Regions from separate parts of the Streptomyces sp. NPDC101165 genome, predicted to be linked through region 2. Evidence: riboswitches for the same ligand, from Rfam matches in the RefSeq annotation. Region 2 holds a riboswitch; the other holds the start of a gene.

Region 1 (7,602 bases), on a different contig from region 2:
GCCCGCACCGCGGACTTGTCCAGGTGATCGACGGGGACGGCGACGCCGTGTCCGCCCGCCGCCGAGACGAGATCGGCGGTGTCCTCGACGGTCTCGGGGCGGTCGTACTCGGAGCGGTGGGCTCGGGTGCTGCGTCCGGTGACGTAGACGGTGGCGCCGGCCGCGCCGAGTTCCACGGCGATGCCTCGCCCCGCGCCCCGGGTCGCCCCCGCGACCAGCGCTACCTTGCCTTCCAGCGGCCCTGCCATGTCCGACCTCCCGTGCGGTACGACTCTCGTCGTCGTCCACTCTCACGGCAATGCCGGACATCTCCTGTCGCCTTTTCTCAGCGGTGCAGTCCGGTCAGTGCCCGCGTGCGATCCACTCCTCCAGGTGGGGTGCCTCGGCGCCGATCGTGGTGGAGTCGCCGTGTCCGGTGAGGACCTTGGTCTCCGGCGGGAGAGTGAGGAGCCGGTCGCGGATGGACTCGATGATCGTCGGGAAGTGGGAGTACGAGCGTCCCGTGGCGCCGGGGCCGCCCTGGAAGAGGGTGTCGCCACTGAAGACGACGCCGAGCCCGGGGTCGTACAGGCAGACGGCGCCGGGGGCGTGGCCCGGGGTGTGCAGAACCGTCAGGTCGGCGCCGGCGGCCTCGATGACCTGGCCGTCGTCGAGATGGCGGTCGGGGTCGCGGTGGGGGTGGGTGAGCTTCCACAGCGGCAGGTCGTCCGGGTGGAGCCAGATGGTGGCGCCGGTGAGGTCGGCGAGGGCGGGGGCCGCGTCGATGTGGTCGTTGTGGGCGTGGGTGCACAGGATGGCGGTGAGCCGGCGGTCGCCGACGGCGCGGGCGATGGCCTCGGCGTCGTGGGCGGCGTCGATGACGACCACCTCGTGGTCGTCGCCGACGATCCACACGTTGTTGTCGACGTCCCAGGTGCCGCCGTCGAGGGTGAACTGGCCGGAGGTGACGAGGCGTTCGATGCGGGCGGTCATCACAGCACCACCACCGAGCGCAGCACGTCGCCCTGGTGCATCCGCTCGAACGCCTTCTCCACCTCGTCGAGTTGGATGGTCTCGGTGACGAACGCGTCCAGCGGCAGGCGGCCCTGGAGATGGAGGTCGATCAGCATCGGGAAGTCCCGGGAGGGCAGACAGTCCCCGTACCAGCTGGACTTGAGCGCGCCGCCGCGCCCGAAGACGTCCAGCAGCGGCAGTTCGAGCTTCATCTCGGGGGTGGGGACGCCGACGAGGACGACGGTGCCGGCCAGATCGCGGGCGTAGAAGGCCTGCTTGTACGTCTCGGGACGGCCGACCGCCTCGATGACGACGTCGGCGCCGAAGCCGCCGGTCAGCTCTCGGATCGCCTCGACCGGGTCGGTCTCCTTGGAGTTGACCGTGTGGGTGGCGCCCAGCGTGCGGGCCTTCTCCAGCTTGCGGTCGTCGATGTCCACGGCGATGATCCGGGCCGCGCCGGCGAGGTTCGACCCGGCGATGGCCGCGTCACCGACGCCACCGCAGCCGATGACGGCGACCGAGTCGCCGCGGCCGACGCCCCCGGTGTTGATGGCGGCGCCGATGCCGGCCATCACGCCGCAGCCGAGCAGCCCGGCCACGGCCGGGGAGACGGCCGGGTCGACCTTGGTGCACTGTCCGGCCGCGACCAGCGTCTTCTCGGCGAACGCGCCGATGCCGAGGGCCGGCGACAGCTCCGTGCCGTCGGTCAGGGTCATCTTCTGCTTCGCGTTGTGGGTGTTGAAGCAGTACCAGGGGCGGCCGCGCAGGCAGGCCCGGCAATTTCCGCACACAGCACGCCAGTTGAGGACGACGAAGTCACCGGGCGCCACATCGGTGACCCCCTCGCCGACCGACTCCACCACGCCGGCGGCCTCGTGGCCGAGCAGGAAGGGGAACTCGTCCGAGATGCCGCCCTGTTTGTAGTGCAGATCGGTGTGACAGACACCGCAGGCCTGGACGCGTACGACGGCTTCGCCGGGTCCCGGGTCCGGGACCACGATCGTCTCGACCCGTACGGGCTCGTCCTTCCCCGGTGCGATCACGCCGCGTACTTCCTGCGCCATGGCCTGGCCCCTTTTCCTCGATGTGCCTTCGGAGCCGACCCTACGCGCGAGGGCCCGTCGACGGCATGGACCACGACGGCGACAGTGGATCTTTCGGCCGTCGCCGCGTGGTCCGGGCGGGCAGCGGTGAGGGCCGTCCCGGGCGGGACGGCCCTCGGGTGCGTGGGGGGGCTCAGGCCTGGACGGCGGGCAGCAGACCGGTCACGGGCGCGACGAGGTCGGTGAGCTGGTGCAGCTCGTTCAGCCGCTGCAGTTCGCTGACCTGGTTCAGCGGGCGGAGTTGGTCCGAGACCCGCGGGATCTGCCCCTGGTGCTGTGCGGGGATGTCGCTGACGGCGAGCGAGTCCACCATGGTCATCGGGTTGATCCGCCCGGAGTTCGATGCGCTCGCGTCGGCCGCGTTCGCCAGCGGAGCGGCGAGGCCCGTGACGCCGACGGCCAGACCGACGGCGGCGACGATACGTCGTGTTGAGATCATGCCCTCAGCAACGGCGGCGGGCCCGGCCCGGACACGGCCCCCGGCCGCCGCTCACCCGTCAGGCGGACCGCCTCGGCTGCGCTTGCCGTTGCCGCCGGGGCGGAGGACTCTCGGAGGTGGGGCCCGTGCGGCCTGTTCCCGCCGGGCCATGGGCGCCTTAAGGAGGTCACCATGGGCGCTGCGACAGGCTCCACCTTCGACACCGAGACACTGCGCCGGGGCATAGAAGGGAACACCGGGAACACCCTGCTCGCCCTCTACGCGGACGACGCCGAGATCCGCATCATCGACCGCAACACCCAGCCAAGTCATCCCAAGGTCCTGCACGGTCGGCGCGAGATAGCCGAGCTGCTCGACGACGTCTACAGCCGCGACATGACGCACAAGCTGGACCACTGCGTCATCCAGGGCGATCGTGCCGCCTTCTCCGAGTCCTGCGAGTACGAGGACGGCACGCGGGTCCTCGCCGAGTCCATGATCACCCTGCGTGACGGGAAGATCGCCGAACAGATTCTGATCCAGGCATGGGACGAGTAGGGAGAAGGGTCGCGAGGGTCCAGGTCACCTCCCGGCTGACCTGGACCTTCTCGGCCCGGGCGACGTTGGGCCGGGCACGTCCCCGCTCTCGGCTGCCAGGACCAGTTTCCGCAACAGGTCTGCAAGTGTCCGCCGCTCTTCTTCGGTCAGTGCTGCGAGCAGCGCACCCTCACCCGCGTCCTCCGCTGCCGCATGCGCCTCGAATGCGGCGTGCCCGGCCCCGGTGAGCCGTACCCGCACCCGCCTGCGGTCACCGGTCTCGTGGGTACGGGTGATCAGCCCGGCCTCCTCGACGGCCCCGAGCCGAGCCGACAGCGCTCCCCGGGTCAGGCCGAGCCGTTCGGCGAGCAGCGAGGGACTCGACTCGTACGGCGGCCCGGACCTGCGCAGCATCAACAGCACCTTGTACTGCCAGTACTTGAGGCCGTCGGAGTCCAGCACGTCCCGGCGGGCCTGGCCGGTGCGCCGGCCGAGGATCGCCAGCCTCGCGATGATCGCCTCCTTGACCGGGTCCAGCCAGTCCAGCTCGCGCGCCCAGACGGCCACGTGCCGGTCCACCGAGTCCTGCACTGTCTGCCTCCCGCAGTGGTTTTCTTGTGGATCATTTTTCGCCCAACTACTTTGCCCGGCATGACCTCTGCAGCGCACGCATTTGTTGATGTCGATGAACTCCTCCGAGCCACACGTGAGTTGAGCGTCGCTGGCCGCTGGGAGCGGGCCGCACGGCTGCTCGACGCGGCCGCCACCGACGATCCCGCCGCCCGTGCACGGATCACCCGGGCCGCGGCCGAAGTCGCCCTGGACCGCGACTGGTTCGCGGGGACGGACACCGCGGCCGAGCGGCTCGAGGCGGCGGAGAAGGAGTTCCCGGACGGCGACTGGGACACCGGCTTCCTCCGGCTCAGGCACAGCTACGGCCGGCTGCTCCTGGTCGACGGCACCCTGCGCATCGGCCCGGACGGCAAGGACCCCGAGGCGCTCGCCGCGCTCCTCGACCGGGCGCGGGAGCTGCACGACAGCGCCCCGGACGAGGTGCGGCGGGGCTGGGCGGCGATGTACCGGGGGCTGATCACGGAGAACCACTTCGCCGAGCGGGCGGCCGCCGCCGGACACTACACGGCCGCGCTGCGCGCCGGAGAGGCCGGCGTGGACGGTCTGCTGGCCCGCGAGGCGCTGCGGCATCTCGGCGACCAGGACCACGACGCCGGTGACGGCGAGCGGGCCGGGGAGCGCTGGCGGCGAGCCACCGCGCTGGGCGCCCGGGCAGGCACGGTGCCGGGCACCCTCTCCCAGCAGTTGCTGCTGGCCGTGCTGGCCCGGGACGCGGGCGACGAGGCGGGCGCCGTCGCGCTGGCGGCGGAGATCGTCCGCTGGGCCGGTGCGATCGGCGCGGACCGGCTGGCCGCCCAGGCGGACGCCTTCCTCGCCGGGGCGGATCCCACGGCACCCGGGCCCACGGACGCGGACTGAGCGCCGCCCGCACTCTCGGTTAGGCTGTGGGCGGGCCGTGACTGGCGCTGAGGTGGAGTACCACCGGGGAGCGGCCCGTGGAGCATGCCGCGCGCCTGGGCGATGAAGGTCAACCCAGCTCAGGAGCGCAGATGACACAGGCCCGGCTCATGGACGGCACCGCCCTCGCCCGCCGCATCGTCGAGGAGACCGCGAAGAAGGCCGCCGATCTCACCGAGCGGACGGGCAGCACGCCCTGTCTGGCCACGGTGCTGGTCGGCGAGGACCCGGCGTCCGTCACCTACGTCCGCATGAAGCAGAACCGCTGCCGCAAGGCCGGCATCGAGTCCCGGCACGTGGCGCTGCCCGCCGCCACGACCACCGCCGAACTCGTCGGCACCCTGCGGGAGTTGTCGGCCGATCCGACCGTGCACGGCATTCTGCTCCAGCACCCGGTGGGCGACCACATCGACGAGCGGGCCGCGTTCGAGGCGATCGCGCCGGAGAAGGACGTCGACGGTGTCACCTTCGCCTCGTTCGCCACGATGAGCTTCGGCCTGCCGGGCTTCGTCTCCTGCACGCCCGGCGGCATCATCCGGCTGCTCGACGAGTACGACGTCGACCCGGCCGGGAAGCGGGCCGTGGTGGTGGGCCGCAGCGCGATCCTCGGCAAGCCGGTGGGCATGCTGCTGCTGGCCCGGGACGCGACCGTGACGTACTGCCACTCGCGCACCCGGGACCTGTCGGCCGCGGTCCGCGAGGCGGACATCGTGGTCGCCGCCGTGGGCCGGCCGCGTCTCATCCGGGGCCAGGACATCAAGCCGGGCGCGGTCGTCGTCGACGCGGGCTACAACGCGGGGAACGTCGGCGACGTCGACTTCGACTCGGCCGTGGAGCGGGCCTCCCTGATCACGCCGGTGCCGGGCGGTGTCGGCCCGATGACGATCGCCACGCTGCTGGAGCAGACCGTCGACGGCGCCGCCCGGCAGCTCGGGGTGTGATCAGCGCATCCAGGCGCGGTACTCCATGACGTCCCCGGCCTTCACCCGGTACGCGCGCTCGGCCCGGGTGAAGGTGGTCTCCATGCCGAGCACGGCGCCGGTGCGCGGTTCCAGGATCAGCATGTGGCGGACGCCCCGGGTGTCGTACACGTACGCATGACCGGGGCGGCCCAGGCGGTCGGTCACCTCACCGGCCGGCCGCACCCCCTCGGCCTCGGCGAACAGCCGGACGAGGGCCGCCGACTCGCGGGCGCCCAGGGTCCAGTGGTCGAGCAGTTCCCCGACGGCGTCGAACAGTTCGGCGGTCTTCAGCGGGGCCGTGCTGCGGTTGATCTCGGGCCGGACGATCTCGGTGAGGTAGGCCCGCAGACGCGCCGCGGTGTGCGGCGGGGTTCCCTCGGGCGGGACGTCGCTCCACATCGGCGGGTACGTCGTCCGGCTGACCACATGACCGTCCGCCACCTCGTGCGGGTCGTCGCCCTCGTCGGTGAGGACCGGGCGGCCCGGCCTGCGCGGGTCGGTCGCCACGACCAGTTCGGTGTGGCTGTCGTCCGACCGCCAGCGCACCACCCGCTCCTCCGGGACGGTGACGGGGTGCTTGCCGTCGCTCATGCCGAGGCTCCACGACTGCACGTGTGTGCCCTTGCGCAGGCGCGGTGAGCCGCCCGACGCGGCCGCGTCGGCCAGGGCGACCATCTCCTTGAGGGGGACGGGCGTGGAGTGCAGGCGGACGGTCAGCGGGCGCGGCGCGGCGACGGCCCGCGGTGTGCTCGGACCGCCGAGCACGGCGTTGACTGCGACCACCAGGACGACGGCGGTGGCGGCGAGACCCCAGACCAGCCGGGCGCGCGGGGTACGGCCGGGGAGCGCCGGAAGCAGCCGGAGACGGCGCCGTCGGCGGTCCTCGTGCAGCAGCTGCTCCAACTGCCGCTCGGCGCGGTGGTCCAGCGGCCCGTCGCCGAAGTGAGGGGCGTCGGTCGGCACCGGGTTGGCGCGGCGGAGGAGTTCGAGTTCGTCAGCCATGTCGGTGGTCCTCGCAGAGGGTCGCTTCGGCGGGGGCGGGCAGGGCTGCCGCGGCGGGCCGCATCCGGTCGATCTCGGCTCTCAGCCGGCGCCGGGCCCGGTGCAGGCGCATGACCGCCGCCCGTCTGCCGCAGCCGAGGGCCACCGCGATCTCCTCGGCGTCGAGTTCCTCCCATGCCGCGAGGCGCAGCACTTCCTGGTCCGCCGGGGAGAGCCGGGCCAGCGCCTCGTGCACCCAGGCGCCGGGGGCCTCCATGTCGGGGCTGTCCACGATGTGCCGGCCGTGCGCCGCCTCGTCGTTGCCCAGCCGGTCCACCAGCCGGCGCCGCCGTCCGTAGCCGCGTACCGCGTTGGCCAGGCAGTTGCGTGCCACCCCGTACAGCCAGGGCAGCGGCGCCTCGGGCAGGTCGGACCGGCGGCGCCAGGCCACCGTGAACACCTCCGCCACCACTTCCTCCACCTCGTCGGCCGGCCCCTGCAGTCGCCTGGCGACATAGCGGCTGACCGCCCAGTAGTGCTCGCGATAGGCAGCGGCGAAGATCTCGTCGTTGCTCATGTTCGGTACGTGTCCGGCACCCCCCGGATCGTCACACCCTTCTTCCGTGATGCTCGTCGCGCCGTCCGAGTGTGACCGACGGGCCGGGCGCGGACACAGGCGGGGCGTGAAGAGGATCAGAGACATCAGGGCCGTGCGGTGGCTGACGACCACCGATCACAAGACGATCGGAACGCTCTACTTGGTCACAGCGTTCGCGTTCTTCCTGATCGGTGGTGTGATGGCGCTGCTCATGCGCGCCGAGCTGGCCCGTCCGGGCCTGCAGATCATGTCGAACGAGCAGTTCAACCAGGCGTTCACGATGCACGGCACGATCATGCTGCTGATGTTCGCGACGCCGCTGTTCGCCGGTTTCGCGAACTGGATCATGCCGCTGCAGATCGGCGCGCCCGACGTGGCGTTCCCGCGGCTGAACATGTTCGCCTACTGGCTCTACCTGTTCGGCTCGCTCATCGCGGTGGGCGGCTTCCTCACCCCGCAGGGGGCGGCCGACTTCGGCTG
Region 2 (7,602 bases):
TCTGGCTGGCCCTGACCGCGATCGTGTTCGTGGCCCAGCGGCGGGCCGGAGACCCTGCGCGCAGGACGACGCGGGCGTGGACCGCCGCCGCGCTGCTGTCGGGGGGCATCCTCCTCGGCGGCGCGCAGGCGTCCGTCGTCCGCGCGAACCTGGATCACGCGGACTGGCACCAGGCCCGCCAGCCAACGGCGTGGATCGTCGTGACGCTCGCCGGGGCGGCCGTCGCCGCCGGAGTCGTCGGATGGCTGCTCAACTCGCGCGTGGCGGCCTCCGTCGCGCCCGCCACGCAGGAGCCCTCCGGGCCGGTTCTGGAGATCCCGCGCGGGCAGCGCCTGGTGTGGTTCTCCCGCGTCACCAATCCCTGGCTCCACCTGCTGGCGGCAGTGGCCGGCCTGGTGGCGGTGGCGGCCCTCGTCGCTCTGGTCAGCGGCCTCGCCACCGCCGGCCCGTTGTGGGCGCTGTTCGCTCCGTTCGCGTTCACGTCCCTGGCCTTGGCCGGCTGCGCCACCGTGCAGGCACGCGCATCGGAGCGCGGCCTGGAAGTGGCGTTCGGGCCGCTCGGCTGGCCCGCCCGGCGCTGGCCGGCCGAGGACATCGAGTCGGCCCGCGCCGAGAACCGCACCCCCGCACAGGTCGGAGGCTGGGGTTACCGGCTCAGTGGTCTCGGCACCACGGTCATGCTGCGGAGCGGAGAATGCCTCGTCATCCGGACCCGGGGAAAGGGCAGGGAATTCGCCGTCAGTATCGATGACGCGGAGCGTGGTGCGGCTCTTCTTAACGCAATATGACTCGGCGCGGCTGAATCTGGCCACGGCTTCGTGCTCGCCCTGGCAGTCGATCACCTCGTGGCCCATCGGCTCGCCCGAGGCCGGGGCAGCGGAAGCCGCCCGTTCCTCCGCACGACCACCGTGCTCCACGGCGCAGCGCACACCATCCCAAAGTCCACGAAGTGACGTCAGGGGGAGGGCGATCCGGTGACCCGCCTCGGTGGCCGCTCTTACCGTTCTCTAGGCTGACCGCCGAAAACAGGCCAGTCAACGGGGGAGACACCAGCATGGACACCGCACGCCGACGCCTTCGCTCCGGAACCGTTCTGCTCGGCGGCATGGGCCTGCTGGCCACCGCCCTGACCGCCTGCTCCTCCGCCCCGGACAAGCGCTGCGTCGACCGCGACAGCTACCGGCTGACCAAGGGCTACAAGATCGTCTCCGACAAGAACTGCAAGTCCACCAAGGCCTTCGTCGACGGCGCCTGGTACTACGGCGGCAAGAAGAAGGGCTCCTGGGTGAGCGGCGGCTCCTTCACCAAGCCGAGCAAGGGCTCCGGCTCGCATTCGAGCTCGGGCGGCTCGCACGGCGGCGTGCACCGTGGCGGCTTCGGCGGCGGCCACGGCAGCTCCGGCGGCTGACGAGGAAACGCCCCATGGAACGCCGTACGACCACCCCCCGCCCCGGCTGGCAGCAGACCGTCGAGGAGCAGGGGCTCGTCTACCCCCTGACCCGCCACCCCGACGGCTCGCTGCGCCCCTACTGGGACGAGAGTGCCTACTACGTCTTCACCCTGGACGAGGTCGAGGCGCTGGAGGAGACCGTCGAGGAACTGCACCGCATGTGCCTCGCGGCCGCCGAACACATCGTGGCCGAGGACCGCCTCGCCGACCTCGGCATCACCGACCCGCGGGTCGCCGAGGCCGTCACCGAGGCCTGGCGGCGCCGCGCCGAACTCCCCTCCCTCTACGGCCGCTTCGACCTGCGCTACGACGGCACCGGCCCGGCGAAGCTCCTGGAGTACAACGCCGACACCCCGACCTCCCTGGTCGAGGCCGCCTCCCCCCAGTGGTTCTGGATGGAGGAACGCTTCCCCGGCGCCGACCAGTGGAACTCACTGCACGAGCGCCTGGTCGACGCCTGGCGCGAGCAGGCCGCGCTGCTCCCGCCGGGCAGTCCGCTGCACTTCGCGCACTCCTCCGCCGACGAACTCGGCGAGGACCTGATGACGGTCGCCTACCTGAAGGAGACCGCCGAACAGGCCGGCCTCGCCACCGACTGGATCTCCATGGAGGAGATCGGCTGGGACACCCTCTCCGGCCGCTTCGTGGACAACGGGCTCCGTTTCATCCGCAGCATCTTCAAGCTCTATCCGTGGGAGTGGCTCACCACCGACGCCTTCGCAGGGCATGTCCTCGACACCCTGGACAACGGCGGCGGCACCGGCAGCACCCTGTGGATCGAACCCGCCTGGAAGATGCTCCTGAGCAACAAGGCCCTGCTGGCGATCCTCTGGGAGCTGTACCCCGGCCACCCGAACCTGCTGCCCGCCTACCTGGACGGCCCGCGCGAGCTGGCCGGGTCGACGGGCTATGTCGCCAAGCCGCTGCTGGGCCGCGAGGGCGCGGGCGTGACCGTGCACGAGCCCGGCGCCCCGGCCGTCACCCGGGACGAGCCCTGCTGCTACCAGCAGCTCGCCCCGCTGCCCGCCCTCGACGGCAACCACCTCGTCCTCGGCGCCTGGGTCGTCCGGGACGAGCCGGCCGGCCTCGGCCTGCGCGAGTCCTCGGGCCTGATCACCGACGAGTACGCCCGCTTCCTGCCGCACGTGATCCTTTAGCCGGCCAGCACCGCCCGCAGCTGTTCGAGCCCCCAGTCCAGGTCCTCCTTGCTGATCACCAACGGCGGCGCGATCCGGACCGTCGCACCGTGGGTGTCCTTCACCAGGACACCCCGGTCCATCAGCCGCTCGGACACCTGCCGGCCCGTCCCGACCCTCGGCGCGACGTCGACCCCGGCCCACAGCCCCCGCCCGCGGACCGCTGTGACCTTGCCGGTGCCGAGCAGGGCGCCCAGCTCCCGGTGCAGATGCTCGCCGAGCTCGGCGGACCGCGCCTGGTACTCGCCCGTCCGCAGCATCCTGATCACCTCCAGCGCCACCGCACACGCCAGGGGGTTCCCGCCGAACGTCGATCCGTGCTCACCCGGCCCGAACACTCCGAGCACCTCGGTGCTCGACACCACCGCCGACACCGGCACGATCCCGCCGCCCAGCGCCTTCCCCAGCACGTACATGTCCGGCGCGACCCCCTCGTGCTCGCACGCGAAGGTCCGCCCGGTCCGGCCCAGCCCCGACTGGACCTCGTCGGCGATGAACAGCACGTCCCGCTGCCGGGTCAGCTCCCGCACCGCTGGCAGATAGCCGGCCGGCGGGACGATCACCCCCGACTCGCCCTGGATCGGTTCGAGCAGCACCGCGACCGTGTTCTCGGTGAGCGCCTCCCGCATCGCGGTCAGGTCGCCGTACGGCACGATCTGGAAGCCCGGCGTGTACGGCCCGAAGTCCGCCCGCGCCTCGGCGTCGGTGGAGAAGCTGATGACCGTCGTCGTACGGCCGTGGAAGTTGCCGCTCGCGACCACGATCTTCGCCATCTCGGCGGGCACCCCCTTGATCCGGTACCCCCACTTCCGGGCGGTCTTCACCGCGGTCTCCACCGCCTCGACGCCGGTGTTCATCGGCAGCACCATCTGCATGCCGCACAGCGCGGCCAGCTCGGTGCAGAACGCGGCGAACCGGTCGTGGTGGAACGCCCGCGACGTCAGCGTCACCCGCTCCAGCTGTGCCCTGGCCGCCTCCACCAGCTGCGGGTGGCCGTGGCCGAAGTTCAGTGCCGAGTACCCGGCCAGCAGGTCGAGGTAGCGCCGCCCCTCGACATCCGTCATCCAGGCCCCCTCCGCGGTGGCCACGACCACCGGCAGCGGGTGGTAGTTGTGCGCACTGTGGGCGTCGGCGGCGGCGATGAGCGTCTCCGTAGCGTTCACGGGAACTCCAAAGGGCCAGAGAGTCGGATGCACCCCCTTCTTATCCTCGCTCGCATGGTGGACGCGGGACCTGCGCGATCCGGCGCGCCCGGTAGGCTGATCAGCGGGCCGTGACTGGCGCGCTAGGGATGGGACCGACCATCGGGGAGCGGCCCGAGCGGGAAAAGAGTGCCGTGCGCCTGGGCCGAACGTGAACGCTGTACGCACGCCGTCCGGAGGTCCCCATGCCAGAGCAGCCCCTGTCGACCGAGTCCACCGCCTTCCGCGCCGCCCTCGACGTGATCCGTGCCGTCGAGCCGCGGGTCGCGGACGCCATCGGCCAGGAGGTGACCGACCAGCGCGAGATGCTGAAGCTGATCGCCTCCGAGAACTACGCCTCCCCGGCCACCCTGCTGGCGATGGGCAACTGGTTCAGCGACAAGTACGCCGAGGGCACCATCGGCCGCCGCTTCTACGCCGGCTGCCGCAACGTCGACACGGTGGAGTCCCTGGCCGCCGAGCATGCCAAGGCGCTCTTCGGCGCCCGGCACGCCTACGTCCAGCCGCACTCCGGCATCGACGCCAACCTCGTCGCCTTCTGGGCCGTGCTCGCGGACCGCGTGGAGGTCCCGTTCCTGGAGAAGACCGGCGCCCGCCAGGTCAACGACCTCTCCGAGGCCGACTGGGCCGAGCTCCGCCAGGCCTTCGGCAACCAGCGCATGCTCGGCATGTCCCTGGACGCCGGCGGCCACCTCACCCACGGCTTCCGCCCGAACATCTCGGGCAAGATGTTCGATCAGCGCTCCTACGGCACCGACCCGGCCACGGGCCTGATCGACTACGAGGCGCTGCGCGCCCAGGCTCGCGAGTTCAAGCCGCTGATCATCGTCGCGGGCTACTCGGCGTACCCCCGTCTGGTGAACTTCCGGATCATGCGCGAGATCGCCGACGAGGTCGGCGCGACCCTGATGGTCGACATGGCCCACTTCGCCGGTCTGGTCGCCGGCAAGGTCCTGACCGGCGACTTCGACCCGGTCCCGCACGCCCAGATCGTCACCACGACCACCCACAAGTCCCTGCGCGGCCCGCGCGGCGGCATGGTCCTGTGCGACGACTCCCTGAAGGACCAGGTCGACCGCGGCTGCCCGATGGTGCTCGGCGGCCCGCTCCCGCACGTCATGGCCGCGAAGGCCGTCGCCCTCGCCGAGGCCCGTCAGCCCTCGTTCCAGGACTACGCCCAGCGCATCGTCGACAACTCGCGCGCCCTCGCCGAGGGCCTGATGAAGCGCGGCGCCACCCTGGTCACCGGCGGCACGGACAACCACCTGAACCTGATCGACGTGGCCACCTCCTACGGCCTCACCGGCCGCCAGGCCGAGGCGGCGCTGCTCGAGTCCGGCATCGTCACCAACCGCAACGCCATCCCGGCCGACCCGAACGGCGCCTGGTACACCTCCGGCATCCGCATCGGCACCCCCGCCCTGACCACCCGGGGCCTCGGCACCGCGGAGATGGACGAGGTCGCCGGCCTGATCGACCGCGTCCTCACCACCACCGAGCCGGGCACCACCAAGTCGGGAGCCCCGTCCAAGGCGGCCCACGTCCTGGACGAGAAGGTGTCCCAGGAAATCGCACAGAGGGCAACGGACCTGGTGGCGGCGTTCCCGCTCTACCCTGAAATCGACCTTGGCTAGAGATACCCAGGGGCGTGGGGAACTGCGCGAGCAACCACAAACGGCCCGCAGTTCCCCACGCACCGAACCCCCCGATCCCTCTGCGACAATAAAAAACATGGCTTCCGCTGACCAACCTCGCGTGCTCTCCGGCATCCAGCCCACCGCCGGCTCGTTCCACCTCGGCAACTACCTCGGCGCCGTCCGCCAGTGGGTGGCCCTGCAGGAGTCCCACGACGCCTTCTACATGGTCGTCGACCTGCACGCGATCACGGTCCCGCAGGACCCGAAGGACCTGCGCGCCAACACCCGCCTGGCCGCGGCTCAGCTGCTGGCCGCCGGTCTCGACCCCGACCGCTGCACCCTCTTCGTGCAGAGCCATGTGCCCGAGCACGCCCAGCTCGCCTGGATCATGAACTGCCTCACCGGCTTCGGCGAGGCCAGCCGGATGACCCAGTTCAAGGACAAGTCCGCCAAGCAGGGCGCCGAGCGTGCCTCCGTCGGCCTGTTCACGTACCCGATCCTGCAGGTCGCGGACATCCTGCTGTACCAGGCCAACGAGGTGCCGGTCGGCGAGGACCAGCGCCAGCACATCGAGCTGACCCGCGACCTCGCCGAGCGTTTCAACGGCCGGTTCGGCGACACGTTCGTGATCCCGTCGCCGTACATCCTCAAGGAGACGGCGAAGATCTACGACCTCCAGGACCCGTCGATCAAGATGAGCAAGTCGGCGTCCACGCCGAAGGGCCTGATCAACCTGCTCGACGAGCCGAAGGCGACGGCCAAGAAGGTCAAGAGCGCCGTCACCGACACCGACACCGTGATCCGCTACGACGCGGAGAGCAAGCCGGGCGTGTCGAACCTCCTCACCATCTACTCCACGCTCACCGGCAAGTCGATCGCCGAGCTGGAGCAGGACTACGAGGGCAAGATGTACGGCGCGCTCAAGACGGACCTCGCCGAGGTCATGGTCGAGTTCGTGACGCCGTTCCGGGAGCGCACCCAGCAGTATCTGGACGACTCCGAGACGCTCGACTCGATCCTCGCCAAGGGTGCGGAGAAGGCACGTGCCGTCGCCGCGGAGACGCTTGCGCAGGCGTACGACCGGGTGGGTTTCCTGTCGGCGAAGCACTGAGAAGCACGATCGGGCGCTGAGGCGCACGACCGTACACACGCCCGACCGGGCAGAGCGCTGCACATCACTTCCACTGCGCCTGCCCACAGGACATCCGTGGCCGTACAGTCGGTAGCCGACGGCCCGGACGAAGACGGCGGCGAAGACGGCGGCGAAGACCGCCGGACAACATCACGCGACGACAGGAGACGACGTGGGGACCGTAACGATCGGCGTGTCGATCGCGGTCCCGGAGCCTCACGGCAGCCTGCTCCAGGAGCTGCGCGCGGGCTTCGGCGACGCCGCGGCTCACGGCATCCCCACGCATGTCACCCTGCTGCCGCCGACCGAGGTGGAGGCGGCCGATCTGGGGGCGGTCGAGGCGCACCTCACGCAGGTCGCGGCGGCCGGCCGGCCGTTCCCGATGCGGCTGTGCGGGACCGGTACCTTCCGGCCCCTGTCGCCGGTCGTGTACGTGCGTGTCGCGCAGGGTGCCGAGGCCTGCGGCTGGCTGCAGCAGCGGGTGCGGGACGCCTCGGGTCCGATGGCGCGCGAGCTGCAGTTCCCGTACCACCCGCATGTCACGGTCGCGCACGGCATCGACGAGGCGTCCATGGACCGCGCCTTCACCGAACTGGCCGGCTTCGAGGCCGAGTGGCCGTGCACCGGGTTCGCCCTGTACGAGCAGGGCGCCGACGACGTGTGGCGCAAGCTGCGGGAGTACACGTTCGGCGGATCCGTGGTGCCCCCGCAGGCCCTCCGCGGTGTGGACCGTAGCGCAGTGTCGTAGGGCCGGCACGCACTCTCGCCGCACGAGAGCACGCACCGGACGCCGCTCCTTGACGGGCCAACATTGCCTGCCGGGGCACTAGATCGGCAGCCGTCGGAACAATGCCCGCGGTGTGTGCCGTAGAGCCGTCATCACCAGCCGGAGCGCGCCCGGCACCCACACCGTCTCCGAGCCGCGGCGCAGGCCCAGTTCGACGGCCGTGGCGACCGCCTCGGGGGTGGTGGCGAGCGGGGCCGC

The links. A riboswitch is a leader RNA that binds a small molecule or an ion and turns the genes downstream of it on or off. The one in region 2 is predicted to bind ZMP and ZTP.
Region 1: it holds a riboswitch for ZMP and ZTP, as region 2 does, so the genes downstream of both, ACIRVH_RS07830 (bifunctional 5,10-methylenetetrahydrofolate dehydrogenase/5,10-methenyltetrahydrofolate cyclohydrolase) here and ACIRVH_RS44730 (glycine hydroxymethyltransferase) in region 2, are expected to answer to the same signal.

Annotation. Positions count from the first base shown of each region.
Region 1 covers NZ_JBIWPG010000003.1:264,629-272,230, reverse strand. Annotated here, with positions in the region: gene ACIRVH_RS07865 (SDR family oxidoreductase) at 1-248, opposite strand, end outside; gene ACIRVH_RS07860 (MBL fold metallo-hydrolase) at 343-972, opposite strand; gene ACIRVH_RS07855 (S-(hydroxymethyl)mycothiol dehydrogenase) at 972-2,057, opposite strand; gene ACIRVH_RS07850 (hypothetical protein) at 2,230-2,535, opposite strand; gene ACIRVH_RS07845 (nuclear transport factor 2 family protein) at 2,707-3,072, shown strand; gene ACIRVH_RS07840 (MarR family winged helix-turn-helix transcriptional regulator) at 3,097-3,642, opposite strand; gene ACIRVH_RS07835 (hypothetical protein) at 3,763-4,542, shown strand; ZMP/ZTP riboswitch at 4,570-4,650, shown strand; gene ACIRVH_RS07830 (bifunctional 5,10-methylenetetrahydrofolate dehydrogenase/5,10-methenyltetrahydrofolate cyclohydrolase) at 4,674-5,522, shown strand; gene ACIRVH_RS07825 (CU044_5270 family protein) at 5,523-6,545, opposite strand; gene ACIRVH_RS07820 (RNA polymerase sigma factor) at 6,538-7,101, opposite strand; gene ctaD (cytochrome c oxidase subunit I) at 7,208-7,602, shown strand, end outside.
Region 2 covers NZ_JBIWPG010000036.1:61,943-69,544, reverse strand. Annotated here, with positions in the region: gene ACIRVH_RS44750 (DUF1648 domain-containing protein) at 1-788, shown strand, start outside; gene ACIRVH_RS44745 (hypothetical protein) at 1,055-1,408, shown strand; gene ACIRVH_RS44740 (glutathionylspermidine synthase family protein) at 1,423-2,607, shown strand; gene rocD (ornithine--oxo-acid transaminase) at 2,604-3,809, opposite strand; ZMP/ZTP riboswitch at 3,910-4,001, shown strand; gene ACIRVH_RS44730 (glycine hydroxymethyltransferase) at 4,034-5,482, shown strand; gene trpS (tryptophan--tRNA ligase) at 5,580-6,596, shown strand; gene ACIRVH_RS44720 (2'-5' RNA ligase family protein) at 6,790-7,365, shown strand; gene ACIRVH_RS44715 (decaprenylphospho-beta-D-erythro-pentofuranosid-2-ulose 2-reductase) at 7,444-7,602, opposite strand, start outside.